2 regions of the Peribacillus sp. YIM B13477 genome follow, and region 2 is predicted to be linked to the other one. Evidence: riboswitches for the same ligand, from Rfam matches in the RefSeq annotation. Region 2 holds a riboswitch; the other holds the start of a gene.
What was found. Region 2 has a riboswitch for glycine ahead of gcvT (glycine cleavage system aminomethyltransferase GcvT). Riboswitches for the same ligand answer to the same signal wherever they lie in the genome.

Region 1: another riboswitch for glycine. It lies ahead of ACFX4H_RS21650 (amino acid permease); the one in region 2 lies ahead of gcvT (glycine cleavage system aminomethyltransferase GcvT).

Annotation. Positions count from the first base shown of each region.
Region 1 is NZ_JBHZPD010000008.1:232,085-241,341, forward strand. It holds gene ACFX4H_RS21620 (ABC transporter permease) at 1-999, shown strand, start outside; gene argH (argininosuccinate lyase) at 1,015-2,499, shown strand; gene ACFX4H_RS21630 (hypothetical protein) at 2,527-2,778, opposite strand; gene ACFX4H_RS21635 (hypothetical protein) at 3,009-3,215, shown strand; gene ACFX4H_RS21640 (sodium:solute symporter family protein) at 3,351-4,829, opposite strand; gene ACFX4H_RS21645 (DUF3311 domain-containing protein) at 4,826-5,026, opposite strand; gene ACFX4H_RS21650 (amino acid permease) at 5,303-6,643, opposite strand; glycine riboswitch at 6,832-6,910, opposite strand; gene ACFX4H_RS21655 (amino acid permease) at 7,419-8,807, shown strand; gene ACFX4H_RS21660 (glucose-1-dehydrogenase) at 9,148-9,257, opposite strand, start outside.
Region 2 is NZ_JBHZPD010000001.1:326,133-335,389, forward strand. It holds gene comGA (competence type IV pilus ATPase ComGA) at 1-311, shown strand, start outside; gene comGB (competence type IV pilus assembly protein ComGB) at 295-1,329, shown strand; gene comGC (competence type IV pilus major pilin ComGC) at 1,406-1,717, shown strand; gene comGD (competence type IV pilus minor pilin ComGD) at 1,725-2,168, shown strand; gene ACFX4H_RS01630 (hypothetical protein) at 2,155-2,493, shown strand; gene comGF (competence type IV pilus minor pilin ComGF) at 2,441-2,920, shown strand; gene comGG (competence type IV pilus minor pilin ComGG) at 2,913-3,299, shown strand; gene ACFX4H_RS01645 (YqzE family protein) at 3,415-3,600, shown strand; gene ACFX4H_RS01650 (YqhG family protein) at 3,644-4,441, opposite strand; gene ACFX4H_RS01655 (DEAD/DEAH box helicase) at 4,419-6,107, opposite strand; glycine riboswitch at 6,484-6,571, shown strand; glycine riboswitch at 6,575-6,658, shown strand; gene gcvT (glycine cleavage system aminomethyltransferase GcvT) at 6,800-7,906, shown strand; gene gcvPA (aminomethyl-transferring glycine dehydrogenase subunit GcvPA) at 7,924-9,257, shown strand, end outside.

The DNA.
Region 1 (9,257 bases), on a different contig from region 2:
AGGGTGTTGAGCCTGCAAATTTATTTTTCAAAAATCAATGGTGATATGGAAATTGCCGCTACCCAATCGGTCATTCTATCCATCGTTTCGATTTCATTTCTATTATTCATGCGTTGGTATCAAAATAGGAAGGATTATCGAATGGCCTCGAAAGGGATTGGGGCACACAGGGGTGAAGTGAAGAACCCGGTTATGAAATGGGTGATGGTCGTAACGGGGGTCATCGGCGTAATTATTCTGCTTTTACCACACTTTACGATTCTTTTACTTTCACTTGTGCCGGATGGAACCTGGACATTTCAAACGTATCCCACAGTATTTAATGTTGAAAATTACAGGCTTTTGTTTGAAGACCCTAATATCTTCAAGCCGTTAAGAAATAGTTTACTGATGGCGTTTATTGCAACGTTGGCAAATCTGGTGTTTGGCGTCATAGCGTCCTATGTGCTTGTCAAACGGAAATTCGTCGGGAAAAGCTTTGTCGATATTCTAGTCATGATTCCTTGGGCGTTGCCTGCAACGGTCATAGGGATGAACTTGATATTCGCATTCAATGAACCTAGCGTTTTTTCTTTCGGTCAAATCTTGGTAGGAACATTTTGGATTTTGCCGCTTGCCTATTTCATCAGGCATATTCCACTCGTTGTCCGGTCGACTAATGCCGTTCTGGAGCAGCTGGATGATTCGATTGAGGAAGCAGCCAGAAACTTGGGGGCTAAGTGGTTTTATACCTTCAGAAGGGTCATATTTCCGATTATTATGCCTGGTGTTTTATCAGGGACATTATTGGCATTTATCGAATCTGTGGGGGAATTCCCGACCTCGGTCCTGTTGTACACGATTTCGAACAGGCCCATATCCATTGAAATCATGAATCAGCTTCGGATGTTCAATATGGGGCAGGCCGCTGCCTATGGGATGATTCAAATCACGCTGATTGTAATCGTTCTCTTTATTTCGAACAAGTTTTTTGGAATCAAAGCGGAAAAAGCTTTATGAATCGGAGGTTCAAAGATGAGCAGGCTTGAACAATTTATCAAAAATGAAGGTAGTGTCTTTCCCGGAAAAACCTATGTTAGAGAGCTTCTGATGCCTGTTTTTAATGATCAAAGAGATTACTTATTTGATGCAATGTTCGATATTCATCGGGCACATGTCATCATGCTTTCGGAACAAAAGATCATTAAAGATGAAGAGGCGAAAACCATGCTTGATGGGATTCGGAAAGTGGCCCAAACAGATCTCACGCAGTTGACCTATCAGCCCCAATTCGAAGACTTATTCTTCATGATGGAGGCAAAGATCGGTGAGGAAATCGGCCATGAACTTGCAGGGAAGATTCATATCGGCCGCAGTCGTAATGATATGGGGGTTGCGATGTACCGGCTTGTTTTGAGAGGTCATCTGCTCCAATTGGTTGGCTATGCAAACCAATTGAGTGAAGCATTCTTGGTGCAGGCTGAAAAACATACAGAAACCTATATTACAGGTTACACACATACCCAACCGGCTCAGCCGACTACAATAGGACATTACTTTTTAGCCATTTATGATGTGCTTCAAAGGGATATTGGCCGGTTATGGGCAGCCTATGAAACGGTTAACCAATCCCCTTTGGGTGCAGCCGCGTTAACGACCACCGGTTTTCCGATCAGTCGGAACCGTACGGCTGAACTGCTTGGGTTTGATTCGGTTATTGAAAATTCCTATGACTCGATAGGCGGGGCAGATTATTTATTGGAAACCGCAACTGCCATCATGACGTGCATGGTCAATACCGGAAGGTGGATCCAAGATTTCCTGCAGCATGTGACAAGGGAGTTTGGTACATTTCACGTGGCGGACCCTTATGTTCAAGTGAGCAGCATCATGCCGCAAAAAAGGAATCCTGTCTCCATTGAACATTCCCGTTCGATTGCAAGCAGTGCGTATGGTGATGCACTTGCTGCAATGAATATGATTCACAATACACCATTTGGTGATATCGTCGATACGGAAGATGATTTACAGCCACATTTATATCGGGCTTTTTCGAATGCAGGCCGTGTCATGAAACTAATGTATGCCGTCATGTCGACTTTGAAAGTAAATGAAGAACATACAAAGAAAATGGCCGCAAAATCCAGTATAACGATTACTGAATTAGCGGATACCCTTTCAAGAGATTACGACATATCCTTTAGAAAAGCCCATTCCATAGCCAGTCATATTGCAAAAAAGTCGATTAGTGAAGGGAAAGAGTTATATGATTGGGACACACAAGAAATCAACAAAATCATCAATGAATTCGTATCAGTGAACATAGCAGAAGATGAATGGAAAAAAATAATCTCTCCCGAATATTTTGTGAAAATCAGAAGCATTCAAGGCGGGCCCTCCCCGAAAGAGGTTGCGAGAATGATTTTAAATAGAAAACAAAAACTGGAACAAGAGTTGCAGGAATATAAGAAAGTGGTCAAAGAATTGAATGATGGCAGGAAGGCCTTAGTGGATTACTGAAGGTACGGGCTAAAAAGAAAATATGCTTTAACGGGCATGAAATTCCCGATTAATTTGCTTCATGGACGCGAGTGAAAGCATGAAATTCCCGAGTATTTGCTTCAAACTCACGAGTAAAAGCATGATAGTCACGAGTATTTGCTCCAAACTCACGAGTAAAAGCATGAAAGTCACGAGTATTTGCTCCAAACTGACGAGTAAAAACATGAAAATCACGAGTATCTGCTCGAAACTGACGAGTAAAAGCATGAAACTCACGAGTATTTGCTTCAAACTCACGAATAAAAGCCCGAACCTTCTGAAGAGAGTATTTTTTGTTGGATCGGAAGCAATACGATGCATTTTACTGAGGAAGCTTCATATTTTATGATTTATAGTCATTCTTTATGAGGGTGGCTATTTATTTTGGATTTTTATGCAACTGAGTCATCCCCAGTGACCATGAATGTAGATTATTCCTAAAAGCAATTCTATTATTCGGAAAATATATAATGTGAGGCGGAATGTTAATGTCAAATAGATCTCAGTTCGGTGTTATCATGATTTTAATAGCTTTCGTAATATCGATTACTTTTTGTTTGAATCCGGAAGTCTTATTAAGAGGTGGATATGATTTAGCTATTGATGGCCTGGTAGTATCCAGAACCTTGATGATTATTTTTTCGTTGTATTTATTAGTTAAAATAGGGGATTTGTTTATAAACAGAAAAGATTAATAGTCTAAAATAAGGTTTCCCATAAATAATATTGAGATAAAGGACACTATGCTTGGAAGCCGAGAATAAGGAAGGCTCAGTCTTTTGACTGAGCCTCCAATGTTTATTGATCCATAACCAGTTTCAAAATTTGCTTCATATATCATTAACGGATTTAGGTTCCAACTGAACCGCGTGCTTTCTGAAAGCAATACTCACCGTGATCATCACAATGAAATTGACTGCCAATGCAATGATTCCCACATTCAAATCTTTTGCTGCTTGCGGCAAGGATGGAAACAAGGTCCCTATTGTCGATTGACTGAGTGTAATGCAGATTACGATGGCCAATCCGGTAATGATGCCGGCGATTGCGCCAAATTTATTGATCGGATTATTCCTTTTCAGACTAAAGAGAAGGGATGGGAAGAGCTGTGTGATGAGACTGTATCCCATAAGAATTAATGCCGACATCGTTTCGCCGCCGTTTAAGGTGAAGTAGACGGCTATAAGGGCAATGATTGGCACAAGGAACTTTGCCAATCGTACAATATGGCGATCGGATACGTCAGGTGCAAATTCCTTATAAACGTTTTTCGCGAGCAGTGTAGCGACGCTCATCAAAAGCATGGATCCCGGCACCAATGCGGTCAACAATCCAGCGCCGCCGATTATGCCTATAAACCATGGATCAAAGGTCTCGATCGAAAGGCGCAGCAATGAAAGGTCCGCATCTGCCCCAACGAGTCCGGGCACTTTCAATATAGCTGTAAACCCAACGAAAAAGACGAATAACAGCATGAGTGTATATAAAGGGCTGATGATGGCGTTCTTTCGAAATACCTTGCCGCTGCGTGCTGAATAAACAGCGCTGAAAACTTGTGGCCACATATAGAAACCGAATACGAGCAATATTACCGTGGAGATGAACCATGATACGCTAAGCCCCTGATCAGGGAACTTTAGAAAACCAGGCTTGGCGGCATCAACCGCTTCAAACATCGGCTGAAATCCGCCAAAGTAATGAATCGGCAGATAAATCCCCAAAAATCCTATTATGGCGACCATCATGATATCTTTAATGACCGCGGTCCAAACTGAACCGTGGATACCGGAGATCATCACATAAATGGTAAGGCTGATCGCCCCCATCCAAACTGCCTCAGACATTGAGATGGCACCATAAGATGCTTCTGAGACAATGATCCCCAATCCTTTCAGCTGCACGACGATCACTGGGATCATCGACACCACACCGACAAGTGCAGCCAAAATTCCTAAACTGGGACTCTTATATTTGCTTACAAAGAAATCGGATTGAGACATCAGTTTATTTTCTTTGGCATATCTCCATATTTCCGGAAGGAGCCAATAGGATAATACGTAAGACAAAGTAATGTAAATCAGAACATATAGAGCGGGTGCACCCTTACCATAAGCCCAGCCGCTGCCGCCAAGGAAGGAGAAGGTCGTATAGATTTCCCCAGCCATCAGCAGAAAGACGAATATCGCACCAAAACCGCGTCCGCCCACCGTCCATTGTTCCAAGTCCATATCTTTTCCTTTTGAAGAGCGTATTCCTAAAAATATCGATAGAAGCAAAAATGCTAAAATGATTAAGAGAGCAATATTCATTCCTGGTCACCTTCCCGATTCCTGGGATCCAGCTTATACATGATGCCGAGTATGGCAGAGGTAAGGACCACCCACATAGCCATCCAGAACATATTGAAAGGCATCCCTAATACGTATGGTTCTATTTTATTAACAAAAGGTAGAAATCCCAGTATGCCTATAAAAGGAACTAGTGTAAGAATATATATAATCTTCATTAAAAAACCCCCTCCGTTTTAAATAAAGTGAAACGCCCACCAATGGGGGTTTATTCTTCAATGCCACTGATGGATGGTGAACCAAACCGGATGGAAAATTCATACATGACGGAAAAGGTCCGATAATATATATTAGCTTACACTATTTTGATATAAAATTTAATGCAGTTGCCTGATATATTTTAGCAAAAGTGTGCAGAAAGCCGAAGGCCTAATATGTTCATAAGCAGATAAAGCCTTGAATTCATATTGAGTTCAAGGCTTTATTTCCTTTAGCTATCTTTTTTTTCGATAATTATATAGTATCACCAAGAGGATGAACCAGATTGGGGTCAAGAGCAGTGATAGCCGTGTAGCTTCAGCGAATAGCATAACAATAAGGATGAACAGGAATAAGCCTAAAATGACGTAATTGACAAAAGGTGTAAAAGGAGCCTTGAAAGTCGATTCGGCTCTTAGGTCAGGCCTTGTTTTCGAATATTTGATATGGGAGATCAAGATAATGCTCCATACCCATATGAAACAGATGGCACTGATGGTAGTCACGACTGTAAATGCCTGTTCCGGTATCAGCTTGCTTAATAATGCCCCTATTGATACAACGATTGTGGATGTGAATAAGGCATTGCTCGGAACAGCCTGTTTATTTAATTTTTCCAGCTTAGCTGGGGCTTCACCATTCCTGCTTAACGTATAAAGTATTCGGCTCGTTGAAAATAAACCGCTGTTGCATGCAGAAGCAGCGGATGTCAAAACGACGAAGTTGATGATCCCTGCAGCGACTGGAATGCCGATTAACGCAAAGACCTCTACAAATGGACTGCTTGTGGCATCCAGTTGTGTCCATGGGTTGACGCAGAGAATGACGAATAGTGCACCAACGTAGAAAAGCAAAATCCGGACAGGGATTTTATTGATGGCAGATGGAATGTTCTTTCGCGGGTTTGCCGTTTCTGCTGCAGAAACCCCGACCAATTCGACACCGACAAATGAGAAGACGACCAACTGTAAAGATAACAGGAATCCGGAAATGCCATTGGGGAACATGCCGCCATGATTCCAAAGGTTCGTTAGGGAAACCGTTCCGGTATTGGTATTGAAGCCGAGGATCAGAAGGAAAATTCCTACGATGATCAAGGCGATGATCGTGATTACTTTAATGATGGCAAACCAGAATTCCAATTCGCCAAAGATCTTAACGGTCAATAGGTTCAATCCTAACAGAATGACCAGACAAAGCAGAGCCGGAATCCATTGAGGGACATCAAACCAATATTGCATATAAACACCGACAGCTATGATATCGGCCATTGCGGTCATGATCCAACAAAACCAATATGTCCAACCGGTCAGGAAGCCGGCCCATGGACCGACATATTCAGTTGCGAATTCAGTGAATGATGTGTACCCTGCATTGGATAAAAGCAATTCCCCCAGGGCCCTCATCACAAAAAACAAGGCAATCCCTATTATCATATAAGAGAATACTATGGAAGGACCTGCTAATTGTATGGCTTTTCCGGAACCTAAAAATAAACCGGTGCCAATGGTTCCTCCTATTGCAATCAGTTGTACATGTCGGTTTTTTAAATCTCTTTTTAATTCTTGTTTAGCCAATTCGTACGCCCCCGTTTTTATAGTCTTGGTAGTGAATGTTTACCTGCATGGTCTTGGAGAGAGGGACGTGATTATCGTCCAGCTTGCCTTTCCCATTTGTTGTTTTAGTCCAATCACAAAATGGACAATAAAAAAAGAGATTGGATAATACCAATCTCTTAAAGGGCTCAGAATAACAATATATCATTCGTTACTCTTCTGTCCTTTTGCCTGAGATTGTGAATCCTTCGGCGCTGCATCTTGTACAGTCTCTCCAGAAGCTGCTCCTGCTATAGTGTGATCCATAGCATTCATCGCTTGCTTGTATGCGGTTGTGAAGAAATGTCAGTCAGTGATGATTTTCCACTGCTTGATCATTTCATTATGCTTATAAAATAATATTGGAATTCTATCATCTATTTTTCGGTAGGTCAACAATTTCTTTTGAAATGAAACAGGCATTTTCTGTAGTTTAATAGTGGTCTGTATTTAACTTAAGGTCTAAGCAGAAGTGATTGTTTTCTACTCATTATGAACGATCACTATAATAAAATACTGAACATCATTTTTTTAAAATGATATTTTTAGATTAGAAAAATCAACAAGATATTATTGGCAACTGTTTATTTCAAAAATACAATTGTATTTTTACAGAATATTTACTATTATAAGATAAGAAAACATAAATGAAGTGTTATTGATATTTTTTAGATAGAGCATTTCTAACTGCAATAATTAATAAGTTCGTGGTAAGGATAGAAAAGCATTACCGATATTGCATCTGGGGGAGTTAATCATGTCGAACAAGGAATTAAAGAGAGGGCTGGAAGCACGTCACATTCAAATGATAGCTTTGGGCGGAACCATCGGAGTCGGGTTATTCATGGGATCTGCGAGCACGATCAAATGGACCGGGCCCTCTGTAATGCTTGCTTATGCCATTGCAGGTATTTTTATATTTTTCATCATGCGTTCCATGGGTGAGATGCTTTATTTAGAACCGACTACAGGTTCTTTTGCAACCTTTGCGAGCAGCTATATACATCCTTTGGCAGGTTATATGACTGCTTGGAGCAATTGGTTTCAATGGGTAATCGTCGGAATGTCCGAAATCATTGCGGTTGGGCTGTATATGCAATATTGGTTCCCGGAGTTACCGGCATGGATACCAGGTGTAGTGGCCATGATCATCTTGGGGGCGGCCAACCTCATTTCCGTTAAATCATTCGGAGAATTTGAATTCTGGTTTGCACTTATAAAAATCATAACGATTATATTGATGATCGTTGCCGGCCTGGGCCTTATCTTCTTTGGAATAGGCAATGGCGGGGATGCGCTTGGATTATCGAATCTTTGGGCAAATGGCGGCTTCTTTACAGGAGGCTGGACAGGATTCTTCTTTGCGCTTTCACTTGTCGTGGCTTCCTATCAAGGCGTTGAGCTTATCGGCATCACAGCCGGGGAAGCGAAAAACCCAACGAAGACCGTAACTAAAGCGATCCAATCAATTATATGGCGCATTTTAATTTTCTACATTGGTGCCATTTTCGTCATCGTGACAGTATTCCCTTGGGATCAACTGGATGACTTAGGCAGCCCGTTTGTTTCGACCTTTGCCAAAATAGGTATCACTGCAGCGGCAGGCATCATTAATTTTGTCGTAATCACTGCGGCAATGTCTGGATGCAACAGTGGGATTTTCAGTGCAGGTCGTATGCTTTACACACTGGCATTGAATGGCCAAGCTCCGAAAGTCTTTGCTAAAGTATCTAAAAATGGAGTTCCGGCATATTGCACGATCGCTGTACTATTAGGGTTGGGCATCGGGGTTATCCTGAATTACCTTGCACCGCCGCAAGTATTCCTTTATGTGTACAGTGCGAGTGTTTTGCCTGGGATGATTCCATGGTTTGTCTTACTTATCAGTGAGCTTAAGTTCAGAAAGGTAAATGCCGCTGAAATGGAGAAACATCCGTTTAAAATGCCGTTGGCCCCTTATAGTAACTATGCGACAATAGCCTTTTTACTGATGGTGCTGGTAGGTATGTGGATCAATCCTAGTACAAGGATTTCCTTGGTAGTCGGGATCGTTTTCCTAGCCTTGGTAATAGCAAGTTATTACATGCTGAAAATGGATAAACGAACACCATTGGATGTTAAATCCGATGATGAGATTTCAGGATAAGAAATTCTAGTAAAAAGCCCTTCTCTAATTCGAGAAGGGCCTTTTTTGTCCTTATAGATCAATTGTGGAATTCAAGAGTAAAACAGCGAAACTCACGAGTAAAGTCGTGGAATTCACGAGTAAAACAGCGAAACTCACGAGTGTAGCTAATTTGACCTCGTAACAAGAGGGACCAGAAGGGAGAATGATTTGAATTTGTTGGTTCCAATGCAGAAATCGATCCGAATGGGACAACCAACCCGAGAAAAAGACCGCAAACTTCTAGCTTGTGCAGCATCCTTGTCCAGGGTCATGAAAAGAACCACCCCAAGTTTGTGATGGAGTGGTTCATTAGTTAAGTTCAGCCTTTTCCTGCTTGGAAACCTGGATATTTGGTCATTCCGCCATCAGCATATAAGGTCAAACCCGTTACATAGCTCGATTCAGCGGAAGCGAGCCAAGCGGCACAAG
Region 2 (9,257 bases):
TCAGCTTACTTGAGGTTGAACAGACTTTGATTGGCGTGACAGCGCAGCGGCTGGTTGAATTGCGATGTCTTCCGTGTAAAGGGGACTGTGCTTTAGCTTGCAAAATGACTGCAAGGAATAAAAGGGCAAGTGTATATGAATTGCTATATGGAAAAAGTCTGGCTGAAGTTCTCCGGATAATGGGAGATGAAAAAGGTAAGGCAACGGTCAGCTACCGCCAATTAAAGGATGAAATCGGAAAAGCGGTTGCGATGGGCTATGTGGGATCTCAGGAATATGAACGGCTGGTCTACCATGAAACCAAAAAGTAAATGGAAGGTAAAAGAGCAGGCGGTCTTTATTTCGAAGCTAGGTGAATTATTGAATCATGGTTATCCTTTGGCGGAAGCTTTACATTTTCTTGAGTTTCAGGAATCAAAGAAGAAAGCGGAAGACTTCACTCAGGCTATAGCCGATTTAAGGAACGGCTACCCGTTGCACATGGTGCTGACCCATCTTAATTTTCATCCGCAGCTTGTAAGTTATATATTTTATGGAGAACAATATGGCGACCTGGAACGGGCGTTGAAAGAAGGGGGGCGATATTGGAAGAAAAGAATCGAGGATATGGATAAAGTAAAAAAGTTAATGGTGTATCCCGTATTCTTAGTCTTTTTTGTAAGCATCGTTTTTTATATTCTTCAGAGTGTTCTCCTTCCCCAATTCCAGACCATCTATTTCACGATGGATGTCGATCAGCATATTCTCTTAAGATTAATGTCAGCCTCCACGTTCATTCTTCCAGCACTACCCTTCTTACTACTCGGATTGCTCCTATTCTTGTATGCACTCAAACGATTTTGGTTCAATGGATTATGCCCATTAAGGCAGCGAAGGATTTTGATGGGAATTCCGATATTCGGGACGTTCATCAAATTATACGAAACTTATTTTTTTGCAAGCCAATTCAGTGGCTTGCTTTCCGGAGGACTATCGATTAACGATAGCATCAAATTATTCTCGATAAATCAACAGCAGCCTTTTTACCAAAAACTTTGCAATATCATCAAGGATGATCTGATCGAGGGCAGATCACTTGAAATGATATTTCGGGAGCTCCCATATTTTGATGGGAATTTACCGGTGGTCGCTGCAAATGGTCAAAAATACGGCAGACTTGATGCCGAGTTACTTCATTACAGTCGTTTTATACTGGAGAAAATTGAAGAGAGAATGAATGCAATCTTGAAAATCATTCAGCCTCTAATGTTTTCACTGATAGGTCTTTTGATCGTGTCCATTTATTTGGCGGTTTTGCTGCCGATGTTCTCACTGCTCGAAGGTTTATAGGATTTCATTTTTGTATTCCGGAGGTGAAAATGCCCGAAGGTCATCTGTATTCAGATGCTTTTAGGAGCATGATGATATGTTGAAGAAAGTGATGAATGAACGTGGTTTTACCCTAATAGAAATGCTTATTGTTTTACTGGTGATATCCATCCTTTTGATTATAACAATCCCCAATATCACGAAAAACCAATCCACAATCCAGTCTAAAGGATGTGAAGCTTTCGTTAAGATGGCCCAAGCACAGGTGCAGGCCTATGAAATCGATAATGCTAAACTGCCCGAAAGTATCGGTGAATTGGAAAGTCAAGGCTATCTCAAACAGACATCATGCCCTAATGGGGATGAAATTAGTTTGGATAGTAAAGGAAAGATAACGGTCGTTGAGTAGGAGAGAAGTGAATATACGGCATTCCGATGGTGGGTATACACTATCTGAAACCCTTATTGTCCTCGCTATTTTTGTACTCCTAATTTCCATCGGTCCTAATCTATATCCCAGCTTCACTAAAGGAATGGAAAATAGGCTTTTTCTTTCACAATTTCATGAGGATCTTTTCTATGCTCAACAGTATGCCATCAGTCATAAGAGCTTGATTTACCTCCATATTGATAATACCGAAAAGATTTATACCGTTTCGTCTTATAAGGAGGGAATCGTTTTAGAGAGAAGCATACCAGAGGATATCCAGTTTTTAAGCGGCACTTTGGGGTTCAGATTTCATTTTAATCAATATGGAAATGCATCCAAAGCCGGAACGATTATGATTGATACCTCAAAGGGAAAGTACAAGCTGGTCCTCAATATCGGTAAAGGGAGGTTCCGGATTGAGAAATTGTAAAGGGTACGTCTATCTTGAGCTGATGGCGGCATTTTCTATTTGTATATTACTGGCCCTTGCCATTTTACCAATTCTTGAAGAGATATTGACGCAGCGGAAAGATATTCCCGTAAGGACCGAAGCCCACCATATATTATATGAAAGATTGACGGCGTTCATGGATGGGGAGATTCAAGCAGTTGGTCAGGAGATCATTTACAAAAAAAGAAGCTTTGAATTATTTTGGAAGGACCATGGGGATTTCCCGGGAATGATTGAAGGGTGTGTACGCTATGAACATGAAACGGGTAATTGGGAATCCATTTGTGATGCTGCGAAAAAATGATGGCTTTACGATGATCGAATTGCTTTTTTCTTTATTGATTTTAATGACGACGTCGCTTTTTGTTCTGCAGCTCTTCTCGATCATTCACACCCAGATGAGGTCCGTTGATAAATTGCATCCTAAGGAGTGGGAGGTCTTTACCATGCAAATGAAGCAGGAGGTCCGGAGTTCCAAAGCACAAGATGTAATGGGAAATAAATTATATTTGCTTTCAGGTGAACAATTAGCATCGCTGGAACAATATGAAGATAAGGTCCGAAGACGAGTGGATGGTATGGGGCATGAGGTCATCTTGCAGAACATTTCGGAATTCCAGGTCAATAAGGATGGCAGTGTCATTGTTATAAATATAACGGATAAAGCAGGGACTACTTTCAGTCGAAGATTTCATCCTTTCTTTAGGAATGGTACGAAAATTGATGAATAATCAAAAAGGAGTCGTTTTCCCGATGGTCATGATTGTGGCGAGTGTTTTCATTATGTTCACGATACTAATGATCGACCAGTTTATCATTGATAAAAAGTTTTATAAAGAAGTGGAAGAGTCGCTTGTGGCCGACCATCTTGTCCATCTAGCCATCAAGGATGTGACGGCAGAGTGGGGCGAAGAGATTCCGAAAATCATCCAGGGGGAAATATCATATCCCAATGGTGTGGTGCGATATTCCTTAATGAAGCAAGAAGGTCCTTACGTCTATATCGAGTTTTCTTCCAAAACTAAAAATGATCGAGAGGGCAGGGTCATCATTCAATACGATAAAGAAGCGGGAGAAGTGAAAGAATGGTTGGAGAAGCAAGCTGTGTAATAGCAAAATCAACACCATTTTATTAGGGAACGCGACAGGTTTACGGTGAAGGGAGCAAGGAAAGGAATAAAAAAAGCGTAAACCGGACATACTTTGCGTAGGGTGATGATTTTATATGTCTACAAACGCTTATATTAAATATCTGACGCAGCAGCTTGTCGAGTATTTCAATCTGACGAAAAAAGAACGAAAAGAAAAACGCCTTCACAGAAAAGAGGATAAAAACCAGGGTATGTCACATTGGTTTGGCATTGTCCCTTTTGCTTTGTCGATGTTTATAAGGAAAACGATCAAAAAGTAAAACAGATGTCCTGAACTTGGACATCTGTTTTTTTGTTCTTTCCTTATCCCAACGCCCTATCTGAAAGGTAAAATAATCCTCCGTTGATGATGGATATTCTGATGTTGGGTTCATATTGTGCTTTTAGTGCTTCTTTTTCGGTATAATAGCTCTCACTTTTTTCGTCCATATCCTTGTAAAAATGCTCCAATAAATTCAAGTCATTCTGCCAGCGCAGCATTGCTTCCTCCGCCCAGGAATGGTCATCATCCTCGAAACTGGTTCTGATGTATGTATCAAGTCTTGCCAATCCACTCTTGGGCATGATCAGAGGTGAAAGCGTAAAGGAGTAATCCGGTATTTTCGGAGTGACATTAATCGGTAAAACCCGATGGTGAAACCCTTCCATTATTTCACCAGAGATTAAATTCAGTCCGATTGACATGAAAGTATCTTTTTTACGGTCGCATTGATAGGATATTTTCACATTCAGGGTCAGCCAAGGAAACAAAGGATTATTTCTGCCTTTTGATGGAGGCGTATTCTCAAAAAGTCTAGTATACCCTGCCAGCTTTTTTGTTGATTGAATAATCTGGTGAAGGCGAGGGGAGCCAAAATGAATCATTTCTCCCTTTAAATCGGATGGAGCTTGTTCTGGATCGGTAATGAAAGTGATTTGTGCCGGGTTCGGAACACCTCCTGTTTTTTCTAGATAATGCCAATAAAAGGGTCTGTTCATTAATTCTTTATCCATCTCAATCGTCAATTGCACTGTAAGGTGGGTTGGTGCATTATCCAGTATTTCACAATCATTGGCTTTAAAGAAAGTGACTAAAAAATCATGAATTTCCCGTTGCTGCATGAACCTCACCTTCCTTCATTGATTGAGCGAATTGGATCAAAGATGAAAAATTATCCATCTTGATTTTCATTTCGCCTTCTGTTTTGGACTCGCCGACCACATCAATTAAATATTCTTCAATGTTGTTAATATCCAGTTTGGTTAAGATATCATCCAATTCACCGATTACTTTTTCAAATAAATTTATTTTTTCGTATAGCAACTTCAGTATATGTTCTTCAACTGTATTTTTCGTGGCAAAGTTATAAATCATCACATCTTCTTCCTGACCAAGGCGGTGAATCCGTCCAATTCTCTGTTCAAGCCTCATTGGGTTCCAGGGCAGGTCAAAATTAATCAAGTGATGGCAAAACTGAAGGTTTATCCCTTCCCCGCCAGCTTCTGTTGCGATTAATACCTGAATATTCTTTTGGAATAATTCACGCATCCAGTCTTTCTTTCCACGCTTAAAACCGCCTCGGAAAGGAACGGAAGAAATTCCATTCTGCTGTAGGTACCATTGGAGATATAATTGAGTCGCCCTATATTCCGTAAAGATAATCACTTTGTCATCAATTTTCTTGATCAGTTCCAAAGCTTTTTCAGCCTTTGAGTTCTGGACCGTTTCATTCACTTTAGTAAATAAATCATCAAGCTTTGCCAAAAAATCAGGGGAAGGCTGATCATATTTATCTCTCATATTCTTTAATGTATAAAAGACAGCCTCTCTGCTGCTGCATGCTTCCCTTTGGAGAGTGAGAGCCGAAAAGGCGCTTCCTTTTGATCCATCCGAAATTGGCTTAAATTTGGAAACGGCATCATACAATGCTTGTTCCGTTGGAGAAAATTCAATGGTGATGGTTTCTACATGCCGTTTTGTCCATTCAATGCCAGTATCGGCCCTCCGGTTTCGAATCATGACAGTGTTGACCAGTTCCTTTAGGTGTTCATCTTCAATGATGTTCCGACCTTTCCCTTTATACTTTTCCGAAAAGAGCGAAGCATTTCCCAAGTGGCCCGGTTTCAATAACGAAACGAGGTGGAATATCTCCTCGACTTTATTTTGAATCGGAGTGGCTGTCAGGAGTAAACAAAATTTCTTTTTCAGATTTTGGACGAATTCATAGTTCTTCGTCTTATTATTTTTAAGTTTATGAGCTTCATCAATAATGATGAAGTCATATTCCTGAGTAAAGATGATATCCCGATGTGGAGCGCGTTTCGCTGTATCAATGGATGAAATGACCACATCACAGGAGTCCCAAACATAACTTTTTCTCTGAACGACTGCCGGAATATGAAACTTGGTATTCAATTCAAATGCCCATTGTGTGACAAGGGAAGCCGGAACAAGGATCAATACTTTTTTTACAAGGCCCCTAATCATATACTCTTTTAGGATCAAGCCTGCTTCAATTGTTTTTCCCAGCCCTACCTCATCAGCCAAAATGGCTTTTCCATTCATTTTTTCCACTACTTGCTTCGCCGCTTCCAATTGATGGGGAAGCGGGGTTAACTGAGGAAGGTGCTTGGGCGCCTGTAAACCTTCAAAATCAGGGATGATAAGGTTTTCCTCCATTTGAACCGCCAACTTATAAAGCTCCCAATTTCCCCATGGACCGTCATTTTCCATCTTTTGCAGAAACTCGTCATTCCATTCAGAATTGAAGGATATATTGATTTTCATAGAAATAACTCCCTCTTAAATCATAAATTCCTTAATATAAGGTCAAAACCCGAACATTTCATATGTGAAGTAAGAAAAATATTTCTCTTCAAAAGATATTGCAGAGATAAGTTTCTTAGGGTAGGATATAAGTATATTTAGAAAATTCCAATTTCCAAACGCTACAAAGAATGTTTGTACATCGATTTTGCAGTTCGCGTTTTCTTAGTATGGGCTATAGGCTCCTAATTTATCCAAGATTACTGAAGGAGATCAGTCAAACGGTTTCTGAAGTTTTAGGAGAATTGGCAGAGAATGCATTCCATTTATGCTCAAAGGTTTTACCGATGCTTGGGGCTTATTCGCTTCCTTTCAATGGTAGACCATTTATATGCGGGTGAAGATAAGGGGAGAGACTACGGATGTAGCGCCGAAGGAGCAAACTTAGCAGTGAATCTCTCAGGCAAAAGAACTCTTATTGGACGCAACTCTGGAGAGCGCCGCCCGTTATGGGACGGCCACCAAAGGGGAAAACCTATTACATAGGTAAACTTTCAGGTTTCAGGACAGAGAAAAAGCTCAAACGGGCTTTCTCTGTCCTTTTTTTGTGCTTTTTTCACATCATGAATCAGGATGTATCTGATGCGTAATGACAAGAAGCTTTTGATAATGAAGCCAATTAATTTTTAAAAAAATCTGAAGGGGGTCATTTTTTGACCAATTTAAAAAGAACACCACTATTTGAGGTTTATCGTGAATACGGAGGTAAAACGATTGATTTTGGCGGCTGGGAACTTCCTGTCCAATTTTCGGGTATAAAGGATGAACATGAAGCCGTACGGACAAAAGCGGGGTTATTCGATGTTTCCCATATGGGGGAAGTCGATGTTAAGGGGCCTGGGAGCCTTTCCTTTTTACAGAAGATGCTGACCAATGATATATCAAAGCTGCAACAGGGCGGTGCCCAATATACCGCCATGTGTTATGAAAACGGAGGCACGGTTGATGATCTTATCGTGTATAAAAGGGCTGAGGACGACTATCTGCTCGTGGTAAATGCAGCGAATACAGAAAAAGATTTCAATTGGCTGCAAGCTAATTTAACGGAAGATGCCCAAATTACGAATGTATCAAGTGACTATACACAGCTGGCACTTCAAGGACCAGCTGCAGAGAAGATATTACAAAAACTATCCGGAAGTACTGACTTAAGTGAAATTGGATTTTTCAGGTTCAAGGATGATGTCATGATTAACGGTATCTCCACGCTGGTATCCCGTACTGGATACACTGGTGAAGATGGTTTTGAAATATATAGCGACAGTAAAAATGGCCCTGCACTTTGGAAGGCGATTATGGATGCCGGTAAGGAAGAGGGGGTTCAGCCGATTGGTTTAGGTGCTCGTGATACCCTGCGTTTTGAAGCGAAACTGCCGCTGTATGGGCAGGAGCTTTCGGCGGACATCACCCCGATAGAAGCTGGGATTGGTTTTGCAGTAAAAGTGGATAAGGAAGTTGATTTTTTCGGGAAAGCCGTTCTTGCTGAGCAAAAGGAGAAAGGGGCTCCCCGGAAGCTTGTGGGAATTGAAATGATTGACCGTGGCATTCCACGTCATGGATATAAGGTCTACAGCGGTGATGAAGTCATTGGCGAGGTCACGACTGGTACCCAATCGCCAACATTGAAGAAAAACGTTGGATTGGTACTTATCGATAAGGAATTTTCGGTGCTGGATGCGGAAGTCGAAGTGGAAATCCGTTCCAAACGTTTGAAAGCCGTTATAATACAAACACCTTTTTATAAAAAACCACGTAAATAGAGGGGAATGGTCATTAGATGAAACATCGTTATTTACCCATGACAGAGCAAGATAAACAAGAAATGCTGGGAGCGATAGGGGTATCCTCTGCTGAAGAACTTTTCAATGATATCCCTGAAAGCGTTCGTTTTCAAGGAGAATACGATATCAAGCCTGCTAAATCGGAACCTGCATTAATGAAAGAATTATCAAGGCTTGCTGCAAAGAATGCGGACCTTAAAAATTATGCTTCCTTCCTTGGTGCGGGTGTCTATGACCATTACGCGCCGGTCATCGTCGATCATGTTCTTTCCCGTTCTGAGTTTTATACGGCGTATACACCGTATCAGCCTGAAATTTCACAGGGCGAGCTTCAAGCAATCTTTGAATATCAAACGATGATATGTGAATTGACGGGCATGGACGTGGCTAACTCCTCCATGTATGACGGCGGGACGGCGCTGGCTGAAGCAGCGATGCTTGCTTCAGGACAGACAAGGCGGAAGAAGATTCTCATTTCAGGAACCGTTCATCCTGAATCAAGAGAAGTTGTGAAGACATATGCAAAAGGGCAACGCGTGGAAGTGATCGAAATTCCTCATAAAGACGGTGTGACGGACTTAGCTGCTTTAAGGGAATTGGCGAATGATGACATTGCAGGAGTGATCGTGCAATACCCGAACTTTTTTGGCCGGATCGAGCCATTGAAAGAAATGGAAGAAATCATTCATGGCATCAAGTCCATGTTTATCGTTTCCAGTAATCCGCTTGCATTGGGAGCTTTGACATCCCCTGGTGCACTCGGTGCAGATATCGTAACGGGGGATGCTCAGCCATTCGGGATTCCAGCGGCATTCGGTGGCCCTCATTGTGGATATTTTGCGGTTACTAATAAACTTGTACGGAAAGTTCCGGGCAGACTCGTCGGTCAAACGGTTGATGAGAATGGAAAAAGAGGGTTTGTCCTGACGCTTCAAGCTCGTGAACAGCACATTCGCCGTGACAAAGCCACATCCAACATTTGTTCCAATCAAGCTTTGAATGCCTTGGCAGCTTCTGTTGCAATGACCGCGCTTGGGAAAAAGGGTGTCAAAGAAATGGCCGTGCAAAATATTCAAAAAGCACATTATGCGAAAAAAGCAATTATGGCAAAAGGGGTGGAAGTGATTTTCGACGGTCCTTCGTTTAATGAATTTGTCATTAAACTGCCTGCTCCGTTTTCGGAAATCAATAAAAACCTTTTTGAAAAAGGGATGATCGGCGGCTTCGATTTAGGGACGGTTTATCCTGAATTGAAAGATCACATGCTGGTTGCGGTAACTGAACTAAGAACAAAAGAAGAAATTGATGCACTTGCGCAGGAATTGGGGGA